DNA from 2 places in the Aeribacillus sp. FSL W8-0870 genome. Region 1 is predicted to be linked to the other one. Evidence: riboswitches for the same ligand, from Rfam matches in the RefSeq annotation. Region 1 holds a riboswitch; the other holds the start of a gene.
What was found. A riboswitch is a leader RNA that binds a small molecule or an ion and turns the genes downstream of it on or off. The one in region 1 is predicted to bind cobalamin.

Region 1 (8,121 bases):
CCTTTATATAAAGTGAAGAGCCAGTTAAAGATTTTTACCCCTGTCGGTATGGCTATCGCCATAGTCGATACAGAGAAAAATGCATTAACCGGGGCTCCTGAACCCATTGTGAAAAAGTGGTGCACCCAAACGAGCATACTTAATACAGAAATCGCCACCATGGACCAAACCATGGCTGTATAACCGAAAAGACGTTTTCTTGCAAAAGTTGAGACAACTTCTGAAAAAACCCCAAACGCTGGCAAAATGGCAATATACACTTCCGGGTGCCCCCAAATCCAGAACAGGTTCGCCCAATGCATTGGCACTCCATCGCCTGAAAGCGTAAAAAAGTGAGTGCCAAATATTCTGTCCAACGTCATTAATGCTAAAGCAACCGTCAATACCGGAAAAGCGAAAACAACCAATATAGACGTAATAAGCGTTGCCCATGTAAACATCGGCATGCGCATTAAAGTCATTCCAGGAGCTCTCATTTTTAGAATCGTTACAATGAAATTAATACCGGAGATTAATGAACCGATCCCTGAAATTTGCAATCCTAATAAATAATAATTTTGGCCCGGCCCCGGGCTGAGTTCATTTCCAGCAAGAGGCATGTATGCCGTCCACCCTGCATCCGGTGAGCCGCCGATCACAAATGAAATGTTGAACAGCAAGGCGCCAAAGAAAAACGTCCAGAAGCTGAGTGCATTCAAATACGGGAACGCCACATCTCTAGCTCCAATTTGGAGAGGAACTGCAATGTTCATGATCCCGAATATGAACGGCATTGCCATAAATAAAATCATAATGGTTCCATGTGTAGTGAAAATTTCATTATAATGCTGTGAATCTAAAAACGTATTATTTGGCACTGTCAATTGGGCGCGCATTAAAAGTGCGTCTACGCCCCCTCGGAATAGCATTAATACGGCGGAAATAATATACATAATCCCTATTTTTTTATGGTCAACAGTCGTTAGCCACTCTTTCCACAGCCATTTCCATTTTTTAAAATAGGTTAATACAAAAACGATACCAATAATTGTTAATACAATGGCTGCATCCGCCATATATATAAGGGGTTCGCCGGTAACGAAAAATTCATCCCATTTCACAGCACGTTCCTCCTTCCTTCCGATTAATGTCCTTCGTGCTGATGGCTTTCATGTTCACGATTATCATGATGATCAGATTCAACTTCCTCCAATTTTATGGTACCGTGCTTTTCTTTTGCAGGGATATTGTCTAAATGCTCACCTGGCTTCGCAAAATCAACCCACGCCAAATGTGTTCCAGAAAAAGTCAATTTATCTTTTAAAACTCCGACTTGGATGATTTCGTTAAATTGTTTTTTCGTCAGCAATGGAGCTGATGCTTGTGTTTCTTTCACCCATTTATAAAAATCTTCTTTTTCCATTGCGTTCACATCAAATGTTTGATGGGCAAATCCTTCTCCTGTAAAATTTGAATTCCGCCCTTTAAACGTACCGACATGATCAGCCTGCAAATAAAGAGTCATTCCCATTCCAGCCATATTATATTTTTGTCCGCCCAACTCTGGAATCCATAAAGCGCTCATCCCGCCGACAGCTGTCAATTTAAATTCAACTGGAACATCTTTTGGAATGTTGACATAATTGACTGTTTCAATATTTTCCTCCGGATAGCTGAAAATCCATTTCCAATCGGCTGCTGTCGCATGAATGACAATTGGTTCAACTCCTCTAGATTCCTTCGGCGGTTTTTCAAGCTCAAAAGTCGCCTTAACCGTTGGTATCGCCAATGCAATGACAATCAACACAGGAATAGCTGTCCAAATGATTTCCAGAAGTGTATTTCCGTGCTGGTCAGGAGGCTCATAATCAAGATTTTCTGGTCTCTCCCTGTATTTCCATAAAATAATGGCAAACAGCACAAAGATGACAACAATAATAAACAGCATAAACCAAATTGACCAAAGGATTAAATCCTTTTGAACCTCTGCAACAGGCCCCTTTGGATTTAATAAGACAAACCGTTCGCTGCATCCTGATAGCAGGAGCAAAACGGATAATGGCAAAACTTTCATAACCAACTTCAGCCAACTTGGTTTGGCCGGCATTGTGATCCCCCCTAGGATTTTCAAAAATGTGCCAAAAAACGTCAACCATTCACTTTGAAACAAAAATCATCTGTTGTAAGTGAACTTTATCACAAATTTATGTAAAAAAACTTGAATTCAATAAACAGTCAATAAAAGATTAAAATTTTGTAAAAAAATCGCCATCAATCCGACACAAAACAGGAAATCATGTGAATCGAAAGGAATGATTGCCTCTATTGCTAATAGACGCATAAGAAAAACCGGGCGAAAAACATCAACGCCCGGTTTTTCTATTCGCACACATCGGTCTTTTTGTTTTCTACATACTATACGATCGGAAAATCAGCTAATTTCTAAATCTATCCATTTTTAACAAAAGCGGATAATCTCATTGTTTCCATGTTCCCAAAATTGATTTCCATTTATTTCATCAAACAATTTGTCCATACCGCAACAGAGACAACTTGGCAAGAAACTGTTCATATTATTTTAAGTTATAGCCTTTTCTTTCCACAAATTGTTTCATATACATTCTCACCGGATTTGAAAGAGCGCGAGCCATTTGCCCTGTCCAAGTATCTTTGCGGACACCATTTGTACGTTTTTCATAATATTTGGATACTATTTGATTATATTCAAGAAGCCCCTGTTTATATATTTCTTCGTTTTGCTCATATTCTTCCTCATGATAAACATGATGTAAAGGCAATCGGGGTTTTTTTCCGGTATCAACGGCCGGATAGCCGACCGTTATGGCAAAAAGCGGGATGACCCGATCAGGAACTTTTAGCAGCGCCGAAACATCCTCTAAATTGTTGCGAATTCCGCCAATATAACAAATGCCAAGCCCCATGGACTCAGCGGCTAATGCAGCATTTTGCGCGGCCAATGCCGCATCAATAAGCGCAACCATAAATTTTTCTGTGCTTTCCAAGGATACCGTCACGTCTTTATCTTCCATTTCGCCTATTAGTTCGTGCCGGTGCAGATCTGCGCAAAAAACAAATAAATGGCCGCTTTTTTCCACATAGTCTTGGTTCCCCGCCAGTTCCGCAAGTTTTTTTTTCGTTTCCGGATTTTTCACCCCAATGATTGAGTAAGCTTGTATGTAACTTGAAGTCGAGGCCGATTGGGCACATTCCACAATTAAGCGTATTTGTTCATCCGTAAGCGGCCGATCTTCAAATTTTCGAACGGATCGATGGTTTAAAATGGTTTCGATCACTTTATTCATCATCATCATCCTTTCTTTTATATTCTTTTCTCAAAGTTTAACTTTTTTAGACGCCCATTTCATCGATTTTGTTTTTCGGCCAAGCAAAATGTGAAACGTAAGGATTTGGCCGTAATCGAGAGCATTTATAAGGATTTCTTATAAAAAATAAAATAAATTGAATAAAAAAGCTTATTACGACAAATTAATCTGAAAAATTAAACTTTCTATCAATTTTGTTTAAAGATATAATAAAATGTAATCTTTTTTAAAGGGGGATTTGATGAAGAATCGAAACATTATGGATTGGCCGACCTTTATCGGGGCGCTGCTTTTGCTGTTAATTGTAGCCGCTCCATTAGCAGTATTCCCTGAACAAGGCGAAGCCATTGTATTAGCTGCCAGCAGCTTTTTAACACAAAAATTTGGAATATTGTATTTAATCATGGGTGCAGCAGTATTGATTTTTATTCTTTATGTTTCTTTTAGCCGATACGGAAAAATCAAACTGGGGGATCCTTTAGAAAAGGCTGAGTTTCCGACATTATCTTGGGCAGCTATGCTTTTTTGCGCTGGAATTGGATCAAGTGTTCTTTATTGGGGAACGATTGAATGGGCTTACTACTATACGGGACCTCCATTTGGCATCGAACCTAGATCAAAAGAAGCCGTTGAATGGGCGGCCGCATATGGAATTTTTCATTGGGGACCGACGGCATGGGCCATCTATTGCCTCCCTGCCCTGCCAATCAGCTATTTCTATTATGTAAAGAAAAAACCGGTGTTAAAAGTAAGCGAAGCGTGCCGGCCTCTCATTGGCAAAAAAGCAGATGGACCAATAGGCAAAATCATTGATGTCTTGTTTATGTTTGGTTTGCTGGGCGGAGCTGGAACGACACTCGCTTTAGGGACGCCGCTCATTACAGAAGGAATTCATGAACTTTCCGGCATCGAACCTTCGATGACACTCCAAACAGTGGTTTTGCTTATTTGTACATTGATCTTCGCAGCAAGCGCTTACTCCGGTTTGCGGAAAGGCATTAAAATTTTGAGCGACATCAACCTATGGCTTGCCGTATTATTGTTGGTGTTTGTCTTCCTTGCCGGCCCGACCGTCTTTCTGGCGGAAACGGCCGTCAACAGCATCGGCATCATGCTTGATCATTACATGCGGATGTCTTTATGGACTGAACCTTTTAACAGTTTAGGACCGTTTGAACGAACAGGCTTTCCGGAATCATGGACGGTATTTTATTGGGCTTGGTGGCTCGTGTACGCTCCATTTGTCGGCTTGTTCGTCGCTAAAATTTCAAAAGGACGCACTGTCCGCGAAATGACGCTCGGAACAGTAGTATATGGAACGCTCGGCTGCATTCTCTTTTTTGGGATTTTAGGAAACTTTGGATTATTTTTAGAACTGACAGGCCAATACCATGTAACAGCTACATTAGATGAACATGGCGGATCAGCAGCCATTATCGGAATATTGAAACAATTGCCGTTAAGCAACATTGTGATTGCCGTATTTACTGTGCTTGCCGTGATCTTTTTAGCAACAACGTTTGATTCAAGCTCTTATATTTTAGCATCTGTTGTCCAAAAAGAAGTTGCCGATGAACCTTTGCGATGGAACCGTTTATTTTGGGCTTTTGCTCTTTCCGTTTTGCCGCTTATTTTAATGTACCTCGGCGGATTGTCCACATTGCAGACTGTTAGCATTATTGGCGGTTTCCCTTTGTTGTTTATTTTTGTCCTTTTAGCCGGTTCTTTTATCAAAGCGGCAAACCAAGATTTTTATTCCAGTAAATCTCAATTATTTAAAATGTATCCTAAAAAGAAAGGCGTGAAAAGAAACCTTCTCTCGAAATAACTGTTTTCCGGAAAAATCCCAACCGCTGTAAAGACCCGCAGAAAACCTTTATGTTCTGGCGGGTTTTTGTCATGTAAAGCGGAAGAAATCGCAAGCCATCTACTTTCCTAAAAAATTTTTCTTTTTAATTGCAAATGTGGTGTTGAAAAATAAAAAAAAATCCTCTATTCTGATAATTATAGTTTCATATGTGTACCAGCAACAGGTGCGTCATATTGCAGCCGCAATATGCGCTTAAAAGGGAAGTTTGGTGAAATTCCAACACGGTCGCGCCACTGTGATGGGGAGCTTTTGATCATCAGCCACTGTTTCTGCCAGAGAAATGGGAAGGAGATCAAAAGCGTTGAACCTAAGTCAGGAGACCTGCCTGTTGTATGCACTACGACCTACGCGTCATAGGGAGGAGTGAGAAGCCATGTTCATGTTGAAACCATTTGGGTGCCTCAACACGAGCTAGGATATCCAGTCCCTCTTTTATTAGCGTAAAGAGGGCTTTTTTATTGTGTTGAGCAAAAATCAAATGGGAGGTTTTCGTAATGGCAGCCATTAGTTCAAATCTTGGCTATCCGCGAATTGGCGAACGCCGGGAATGGAAAAAAGCTTTGGAATTATTTTGGAATGGAGACATTTCTGAAAGCAGCTTACTGGAAACGTTGAAAAAGATCCGTCTTTCCAACTTAAAGAAACAGCATGAAAGCGGAATTGAGCTGATTCCCGTAGGAGATTTTTCGTTTTATGACCACGTTCTCGATACTGCTTTCATGTTTGGATATATTCCTTCGAGGTTCCAGCATATGGATCCCCGTTCCATCAAAACATATTTCGCAATGGCAAGGGGATCCGAAGAAGCCGAGGCTTTAGAAATGACAAAATGGTTTGATACAAATTATCATTATATCGTTCCGGAACTGGAAAATAAGCCGCCTGCTTTTTTGGAAAACCGTCTGCTCAAGCTTTACAATGAAGCAAAAGACGAACTAAATATTGAGACAAAACCTGTTGTTTTAGGGCCGATTACTTTTTTAATGCTGGCGAAAAAATATGAAAAACGAGATTTTTATAAGCATTTATCTGCTTTCATCCCAGTTTATATTCAATTGTTGACAGAGTTGCATCAAGCAGGCGCAAAGTGGGTGCAAATCGATGAGCCTGTTCTCGTTCAGGAAATTGATGAGTCATTGATTCCGTTGTTTAAAGAAGTGTATGAAGCTTTTCACGAAGCGAATCCATCTTTGAACATACTGTTGCAAACTTATTTTGAAAGTCTTTCTCACTATCAACATATCGTTTCATTGCCTGTTGCTGCTATCGGTCTTGATTTTGTACATGATGGGGGAGCCAACAGTGCAAACATCCAAAAATTCGGGTTTCCAAAAGACAAAATATTGGCTGCCGGTTTAATCAGCGGCCGCAACATATGGAGGGCATCATTAGAAGAAAAAGCAAGCAAAATTGATTTTCTCGCTCAGCATGTTGATGTTGATCGATTGATCATTCAACCTTCCTGCAGCTTGCTCCATGTGCCGGTTACCGTAAAAAATGAACACGAATTGCCGGAAATTTTAAAAAATGCTCTCTCCTTTGCAGACGAAAAATTAAGTGAAGTCCATCAGCTGACACAATATGCAAAAGGTGAATTAAGTATAAGCGATTTACGATACGATGACCGTTATTACACGCAATTTATGAATTCTGATTTTCGGACAAACCGAAACGTGCAAGAGGCAGCCGCCAAGATTGAATCCTACCCGACGAACCGTGTGGACTTTTCTGTTCGGCGCAAGCTGCATAAAAATAGATGGAACTTGCCAATTCTACCGACAACAACGATCGGCAGCTTTCCGCAAACGAAAGAAATCCGCCAAACCCGTTTAAAATGGCGGAAAGGCGAATACACAAACGAGCAATATGAGTCTATTATCAAAGATGAAATCAAAAAATGGATTGATATTCAGGAACAGCTTGAACTTGATGTATTGGTCCACGGGGAATTTGAACGAACGGACATGGTGGAATATTTCGGAGAAAAACTAAAAGGAATTGCTGTTACCAAAAACGGCTGGGTGCAATCTTACGGTTCGCGCTGCGTCAGACCGCCGATCATTTATGGCGACGTTGCCTTTGATCAGCCGATGACCGTCAAAGAAAGCGTCTATGCCCAATCATTGACGGACAAACCTGTAAAAGGAATGCTGACTGGACCTGTCACCATCTTAAACTGGTCTTTTGTCCGTGATGACATTAGCTATGCGGACGTTCTTCGCCAGATTGCCCTTGCCATCCGCGAAGAAGTATTAGCTCTGGAGAAAAACGGCATAGGAATGATTCAAGTTGATGAACCTGCTATCCGTGAAGGGCTGCCGTTAAAAAGATCGAAGCAAAATCAATACATCGAAAACGCCGTCGAAGCTTTCAAACTTGCCACCAGCTCCGTCAAACCGGAAACACAAATTCATACTCATATGTGCTATTCCCAGTTTGAAGATATGATGGAAGCGATCGATAAGCTTGATGCAGACGTTATCTCGATTGAATCGTCCCGCAGCCACGGAGAACTTGTTCATGCTTTTGAAAAGTACCAATATAAACGGGAAATCGGTTTGGGCGTTTATGACATCCACAGCCCGCGTATACCTTCCGTCCAAGAAATAACCGAAAATATCGACCGTGCATTAAAAGTACTCGATGTACATCAGTTCTGGGTGAATCCTGATTGTGGTTTAAAAACAAGAGCGGTCACCGAAACTGTCAATGCACTCAAAATCATGGTGGAAGCGACAAAAGCGTATCGGCAAGCCATCGCCGCAAAACAAATTTGATCCTATTAAGCAAAAGGTACATTTGCTGACACCGTTTCAGATGTTCCTTAGAAAGGATAAAGACCGCACAATTCAACGATGACTTTCGCTGTATGAAAAATAGCGCAACCATCATTGAACACAGTTTTCTCCAAACATAAACAAAAGGCGC
Region 2 (8,121 bases), 770 kb from region 1:
ACCAGACGAAACAAATAAATAACCGCCTATTAAGCTTGACAATGTATACATAATGGCTGTTTCCCATTTATCGGCAATCATCAATTGAATGTTCTCAAAACTAAAAGTTGAAAATGTAGTGAATGCCCCGATTAAGCCAGTACCGATCGCTGCGGCAAAATGGGGAGGAAATCCTTTTATTTTAAATACATATTCAGTCAACCATCCCAAAAGAAAACTTCCAGCCAAATTGGCTAAAAGTGTCGCTGCTGGGAAAGATCCTGTCCAAAAGCTGGAAGTCCATAGGCCGACACTGTATCGAAGGCAGGCACCTGCTATCCCGCCCAAACCGACTAATAAATAAATCATTATCTTCACCTCGCAATGGTGGAAAACAACATAGCTCTTTTTAGCCAATATGATTTTCTTAATCTTCGTGAAAACTATATTTCTTTTTTAGGGCATCGCCTTTGTAATTGCTTCTATAATGAACGCAATACAAGCTAAAAAGATGGTCAGTAAAGTTGAACATAACAATATGTTTCTGATGACGACAGCAGCTTTGTCGTATCTGCTGAAAGTTTGAAAAGCAAAATATACAAAGATGCCTAATAGAATCGAGGCAAACCAACTTATAAAGCCTGTTTTTGTAGCTAATTTTTGCCAATCAAACATCCAAAAATATAGAATAGCGAAATGAATTGTTACTAACAAAATTGACATTATGATCAAGGTTGATTTTAACATAAGATCCCCTCCGCACATATTATACCATGGCATGGAAAAATGGGATGCTTAGGTTCCCAAAAAGATAAGCTCTTTTAAAAGAAAGTAGTTGCTTATCGAACAATTCTTTCATAGCATTCCTTTTGGTTTGGCAGCAGATAAAAAAACGGGCAGTCTCTGCTGCCCGTTATCATGAGAACGTAAATTTTTACAACTCATCAAAGCCGTTATCAATCGTGTTGACTTTTGTATATTGTCTCGATTTTTGTTCAAAGAAGTCTGATTTTCCTAAGTCCACTTCTTCGTAAGCCCGTATCCATTTCAAAGGATTTGTCCGATAGCCTTCAAAAGGACGTTCGAATCCCAGCTGATTGGCACGGAAATTCGCATAAAATTTAATATAGCTCTCCACATCTTTTAAATGCAGGCCTTCAATGTCATTGCCGATAATTACACCGGCCCATTCGATTTCCAGCTCGGCTGCTTTCATAAATGTTTTCGAAACGAATTGTTTCAGTTCATCTGTATCATATTCAGGATATTGCTTCAGCACCGCTTTGAAAATTTTTTCAAACAAACCTACGTGTATTTGTTCATCACGGTTAATGTAGTTAATCATCGTGCTAGTGGCTACCATCTTTTGGTTTCTGGCTAAATTATAAAAGAATGCGAAACCGGAATAGAAAAATAAACCTTCCAGTATGACATCAAAGACGATCGATTTTAACAAATTCTCCACATTCGGATTTTCTGCAAATGCTTTATACCCGTTGGTGACAAATTCATTTCGCTTCCTTAAAACCGGTTCGTTCCGCCAATATTCAAATACTTCATCCTGTACGTTTTTAGGCACGATGCTTGAAAGAATATACGAATATGAATGGTTATGAATCACTTCCTGCTGAGCGAGCAAAATCATTAAGGCGTTTATGCTCGAGTCTGTAATATAATCAGCAACTTTTCCGGCATAATCGGTTTGAATGCTGTCTAATAAAGCTAAGAGGCCGATAATTTTTAAAAATGCGTCCTGTTCTCTTTCTGAAAGCTCAGGAAATTGCTTCACATCTTGAGCCATATTAATTTCAAAAGGTGTCCAAAAGTTTGCGAGCATCCGTTTATATTTTGGATATGCCCACGGGTAGGCGACATCATCCCAATTGAGCACGTTGGAACATTTTCCGTTCACTATTGCTGTTGAACGGTTTGGTGCATCAGGATCCATAATAACTCGTTTTGTTAATGTTTGCTCCATATTACTTCCTCCTTAACTTGCACATGATTCACATTCATAAATGTCGCTTGATGTCGAACGGACATAATACGTTGTTTTTAATCCGGATTTCCAAGCTGTCAAATGAAGCTCCAGCAATTCTTTCGCTTTAATCGTGTTTAGGACGTAAAAGTTGAAGGAAATGGACTGGTCAATATGTTTCTGGCGCACTGCATTTTGTTTGATGCTCCATGTTTGGTCGATCAAATAAGCGGATTTATAATACCAAGTCGTTTTCGCATTTAAGTCGGGAACGGTAACTGGAATTTTGTAGTCTTTCTTTTCCTCTGAATAAACTTTTTGGAAAATTGGATCGATGCTTGCTGTGCTTCCGGCTATAATGGAGGTCGATGCGTTCGGTGCGACCGCCATTAAATAGCTGTTGCGAATCCCAAAAGTCTGCACTTTTTCCTTTAATTCCTGCCATTTTTTTGACGTATAACCGCGGATTTCAAAATATCGCCCTGTATCCCACTCCGAGCCTTTAAAGAGAGGGTATGCGCCTTTTTCTTTTGCGAGCTCCATACTCGACTGAATGGTTAAATACGCAATTTTTTCATATAGTTGGTCGACAAATTGGACTGCCTCGTCGCTTTCCCATGTAATTTCCTTTAGTGCAAATAAATGATGCATGCCAAACGTTCCAAGACCGATTGCACGGTATTTTTCATTTGTAAGCTTTGCCTGTAATACCGGAATGTTATTTAAATCGATAACGTTGTCCAGCATCCGCACTTGAATAGGGATTAAACGTTCCAGAACGTTGTCTGGAACAGCCCGTGCCAAGTTGATGGAAGAAAGGTTGCAGACGACGAAATCGCCGGGCTTTTTCACAATGACAATTTTTCCATCTTCAACATATTGTTCTTCAACAGTAGTAGCACTTTGATTTTGCGCAATCTCTGTGCATAAATTGCTGCAATAAATCATGCCGGCATGCTTGTTTGCGTTTTTTCGATTCACTTCATCCCGATAAAACATAAAAGGCGTTCCCGTTTCAAGCTGGCTGATCATAATCCGTTTCATTATTTCAATCGCAGGCACTTTTTCTTTAGATAAGGAAGGATGATTCACGCACTCAAAATATTTTTCCCGAAAGCTGCCGTTACCTTTTTCTTCATCATAATAATCTTCCAGACTGAATCCCATGACTTTGCGAACTTCGTGGGGATCGAACAAATACCAGTCCCCGCGCTTTTCAACTTGCTCCATAAATAGGTCAGGAATGCATACACCTGTAAATAAATCATGGGTGCGCAGCCGTTCGTCTCCGTTATTTAATTTTGCATCTAGGAAGGCGAAAATATCTTTATGCCAAACATCCAAATAAACGGCAATTGCTCCTTTTCTTTGGCCGAGCTGGTCGACGCTCACTGCCGTATTATTTAATTGCTTCATCCAAGGAATGACACCTGATGAAACTCCTTTGAACCCCCGGATATCGCTTCCGCGGCTTCTGATTTTCCCTAAATAAACTCCAATGCCTCCGCCGCTTTTAGAAACATTGGCAATATCAGTGTTCGAATCATAAATGCCTTGAAGGCTGTCGTCTACCGTATCAATAAAGCAGCTTGAAAGCTGACCGACTGATTTTCCTGCATTAGCCAATGTAGGTGTTGCAACCGTCATATATAAATGGCTCAATGCCCAATACGCTTCCTTTACAAGATGCAAACGTTTGGACGGATGCTCGTTGATCATTAACGTCATAGCGATGATCATAAAACGTTCCTGTGGAAGCTCAAATGTTCGTTTATGAAAATCTTTAGCTAAATACCGGTCGTAAAGGGTCCTTAATCCGATGTATGTAAACAGCTTGTCCTTCTCAGGATCAATGGCATTTCCCAGCTCCATAATTTCCTCTTTTGAATAATGCTCTAGCAAAAGAGGGCTGTAGATTCCAAGATCGGTTAATGTTTCGATTAACAAATAAAAATCGCCGTAGCCCGGTTGGTTGTAATTTCTGTTTTGGCTCGCTTCATAGTAAATTTTTTCAAGAAATACGTGTGCAGCTAAAAAAGTCCAATCCGGCTCACTTTCCGAAATGTTTGCTAAAGCTTCAATAATCAGCAGGTTTGTAAATTTTTCAAGATCATCAATCTGCTGGTATTGTAGGGTTGTCGACACTCTCTCGCTGTATTCATGAAAGGAAAGGGATGGAAACTTTTTTTCAAGCTGTCTTAGATAAAGCTCCCAATCGCTCCTGTTAAAATGATTTTGAAAAACCTCGTATAGATTTAATGCTTTCGTAATATTCATCAAACATCCTCCTTATCAAAATAAAAAACCGCTCAGGAAGCTGAGCGGATCAAACGATGATTAAAAGGGAGGCAGTTTACAAGGCGAAACTACTCCATTCAAACCATCGTTTCATCTTCCCAACCCCCGAAGAATTAGAAACGTTCGGACAAAGGCAGGTCTCCTGACTCGTGCTTCATCCTACTTTGAATCCTTCCCATACGAAACGTACAGTGGATTATTCATTTCGTAGCACTCACAGTTGCGGGGACAGTTCCGGATTCTCACCGGATTCCCTTTTAAGCTGAAAACAGCACCTTTGTCGTTAGGTTTTCAATATATAGTATTTAATTGTTTTTGATTACACAATATATAGATTTTTGATGTTATATATTCATCATAATCGTACTTGGCGAAAATTGCAATAAAAAAGTGAGGCTGATTGAAATTTTGCAACCTCACGAAACAATTAATGAAACTGAATATCAATTTTCTTTTTGTTGTTTTCGGTTTGTTTTGGAATACGGATTTCCAAAACGCCATTTTTATATGTCGCGCTCACTTCTTCTTCTTTTACATTTGCCGGCAATGCAACAGCGCGGTGAAACCGCCCTACAAACCGTTCGCGTCTATGCATTTCTTCTTCCTTTACTTCTTTGCTTCTTTGAATTGTGCCGCTGATCGTAAGAACGTTGCGATCAAGATGAATGTCAACGTCTTCCTTTTTTTCAAGGCCGGGCAAATCACACGTAACAATTACTTCATTAGCAGTTTCATGAATATCAAGCCGGGGGGTATTCATAGTCTCAAAGTTTTCAAAAAAATGCGGGAAGCTTTCAGAAAAAACGCGATTCATGTTTCGTCTAAATTGGTTGATCTCAGAAAAAGGATCGTAAGGAATGAGAGCCATATGATTGTTCCTCCTTTGATTTTTTTACAGAAAATATTATTTGTGTTGAGAAGAGAAATATACATAAAGCAGAGTTTAAATTACTGTAGTTGAGCAATTTTCATTACAATAATTACCATGTAAAAAGAGACAAACGGAGTACCCCTTATGCCACATGAAGCTGTTTTTTAACGACATCAATGGGAATATCTTGTTTCGCTGCATCGTAAATAAACTCCACGAGGCTATGTCCTTTCTTCTTTCGAAGGAAGTCAAGCCCGGTAGAGAAATCGCTGTTGGATTCGACCATACTGTACACATAAGCGAGTTGCACCAAGATCCAATACCGTTTCACCGCCCGACGTTGACGAACGCGGTACCCATCGAGCTTCAGCTGGTCTTTCGCTTGTCGAAAAAAGCATTCGATCGACCAACGCTGGGCATAGTAGCGCAAGATCTCTTCATCGCTTAGCTCCCGGTCGGTGCTCAAGACGCAGTGAAGATGTTCAGGTGTCATCGGCTGATCGGCTTTCCAAGCCAACAACACAACGGCATCATCGAGACCTTTCAGCGCTCCCTCGTAGCGATACACGCGATAACGCTCTTCTCCCACCGTGACGAGATGGGTGTCGTTCGGTTCGATATAGCGGGCAAACTGTTTGGCTTGGATGGCGATGCCTTTTGGATAAAGAACCCGATTCGTCTTGAGCATCGCAATGACGTGGAATCCTTTTTTCAGGCAGGCTTCCACGAGTGTTTTCGATGGGTACCAAGAATCCATCAGCACATAAACAGAACCGTGCACATCCAAAGAAGAAAGCATCTCGATGGCCCATTGACCCTTGCTTTTCCCATCCGCCTTGTCGTAGAGGCGAAACGCAAAGGGAAAGGCTTGCGTCATCGTATGAACCATGAGCCAGACGAGAGAGTGTCCCCAAATCGACTTTTTGTCCGCGTGAGAATAATGCCAATTACACCCTTCAATAGCGTGTTTCGCCTGTGACGAAGGCTTCGTTTTTCGGCAGATCGTATCATCGATCGAAACAAAAATGGGGTGATTCTTTCGCTTGGCCGTTCGTTCCACATGACGAAGCATCCACTGCTGGAGTTTGCGAAGCAAGATTTCTTCATCCCAAGGGCTTTTCGTGAAAAAATGGCTCAGTGTCGTTCGATGGTTGGGATGAAAGCTCTCATGATGCAGATCGGTCAAGGTTCCCACAAATCCTTTCGTTGTCAGCGCATCGATAATATGAACGAGATGCTTCATGACCGGCTTAGAGAAATAAAGGGCCAGCCCCAACATTGCGAAAAACTTGTCGATTCCTTGGTGATGTGGTAGTCTATTCATGAGACATGAACCTCCTTGAGAATGGTTTGGTGACACATCTATTCTAATCAAGGAATCGGGTTCATGTCTCCTTTTTTGTTCGGATGTAAATTTATGTTAGTGAATTTGCTCATCTACAGTAAATTACTGTTTTTAATCATAAAAATATAAATAAGTCCGCTGCGTCCAAATCGTTTCGTGTTTGTTGCTTTTAAAAGCACAACCTAGCAAAACTTGGTGAACGAATGGATAGCATATTGTTGTTATTAAACAAGAGTTTACATACGAAGAAAATTAAGTAAGCTGCTTAATTGCAGCCATGCTGGGAATTAACAGATCAAGCTGGATAAATTCACAATGATTGGAAACCGCTGTGGACAACTTTATAAATTTAAAAATTATTCATTCGTTGCACATTCTGAAACAACGATGTTGTGAAGCCAATCTGCAGGCAATAATATAAAAAACAATAATAAAAAAATTTGGAATATTAAAAAATATAAAGAAGGGAGTGAAAAGCTTTTTAACCTTGCAATTCAAAAAATGAAAGCGTTTAACTAATGCTTTTAGGGGGGTATAAAATGGTGGGAAAAGGTAAATTTTGGAGTGTTCTTTTTATTACTATAATGTTGATTTTATCAGGTTGTTCAGGATCGGCTGTAAGCAATAGCAAGTCTAATTCCAGCGGTGAAAAAGATACAATCAAAATTGGCGTCATCCTTTCTTCAACTGGAACATTCGCTCCGCTTGCGGAAAGCATTAAAAACGGATTTAACCTTTATCTTGAAGAAAATGATAACAAGTTGGGCGGAAAAAAGGTGGAAATAAAATTTGAAGATGATGAAGCAAACCCGCAAGTTGCTTTAAGGAAATATCGCCAATTAGTCAAGAATGAAAAAGTAGATATACTTGTTGGACCAATTTCTTCAGCAGTCGCTTACGCATTGAGAGACGAGGTGGAGAAAGACAAAATTATATTAATTGATGCCAATGCTGCCGGAAACGATCTTTCCTGGAGCAAAAAAAGCGATTACATTTACCGCCTGTCATTTTCCAACTGGCAAAATGGCAGCAGTGCTGGAGAATATTTAGCAAAAAATGTTGGAAAAACAGCGGTAGCGATTGCACCCGACTACCCTGCAGGAAAGGAAGTTGTTTCCGCTTTTAAAGAAGCTTTTGAAGCTGCTGGCGGTAAGGTAGTAAAAGAAATATACCCTAAATTAGGAACGAATGATTTCGCAACGTATCTTACTGATGTAGCCCAAGTAAAGCCTGAACTAGTTTTTACATTCATGGCAGGCAGCGATGGAATTCGGTTTGTTCAGCAATACAATGATTTTGGCTTAAAGGGAAAAATTCCGCTGTCAGGTCCAATGGAATTTGGCGATCAACTGATCCTCGAACCTACTGGTGAAGCAGCAGAAGGAATCATTTCTGGCATCCTGTACTCGCCTTGGCTAGAAAATGAAGAAAACAAAAAGTTTGTAGAGGCATATCAGGAAAAATACGGAAAGCTGCCAAACACTTTTTCAGTGGGAGGCTATGACTCCGCAAAAGTCATAGATATAGCGATTAAAGAAGCAGGAAGCACAAATGCAGAGGATTTAATAAAAGTCCTTAAAGGGATTTCCTTTGACAGCCCACGCGGACCAATTACGATTGATCCAAAAACGAACAACCCAATACAGAATT

Region 2: another riboswitch for cobalamin. It lies ahead of NSU02_RS15460 (ribonucleoside-diphosphate reductase subunit alpha); the one in region 1 lies ahead of metE (5-methyltetrahydropteroyltriglutamate--homocysteine S-methyltransferase).

The regions. Positions count from the first base shown of each region.
Region 1 is NZ_CP150165.1:3,950,936-3,959,056, forward strand. It holds gene qoxB (cytochrome aa3 quinol oxidase subunit I) at 1-1,055, opposite strand, end outside; gene qoxA (cytochrome aa3 quinol oxidase subunit II) at 1,124-2,086, opposite strand; gene nfsA (oxygen-insensitive NADPH nitroreductase) at 2,553-3,302, opposite strand; gene NSU02_RS19055 (BCCT family transporter) at 3,565-5,151, shown strand; cobalamin riboswitch at 5,338-5,537, shown strand; gene metE (5-methyltetrahydropteroyltriglutamate--homocysteine S-methyltransferase) at 5,688-7,970, shown strand.
Region 2 is NZ_CP150165.1:3,183,388-3,191,508, reverse strand. It holds gene crcB (fluoride efflux transporter CrcB) at 1-348, opposite strand, end outside; gene NSU02_RS15470 (hypothetical protein) at 436-726, opposite strand; gene NSU02_RS15465 (ribonucleotide-diphosphate reductase subunit beta) at 914-1,957, opposite strand; gene NSU02_RS15460 (ribonucleoside-diphosphate reductase subunit alpha) at 1,970-4,234, opposite strand; cobalamin riboswitch at 4,370-4,549, opposite strand; gene NSU02_RS15455 (Hsp20/alpha crystallin family protein) at 4,683-5,123, opposite strand; gene NSU02_RS15450 (IS701 family transposase) at 5,269-6,450, opposite strand; gene NSU02_RS15445 (ABC transporter substrate-binding protein) at 7,011-8,121, shown strand, end outside.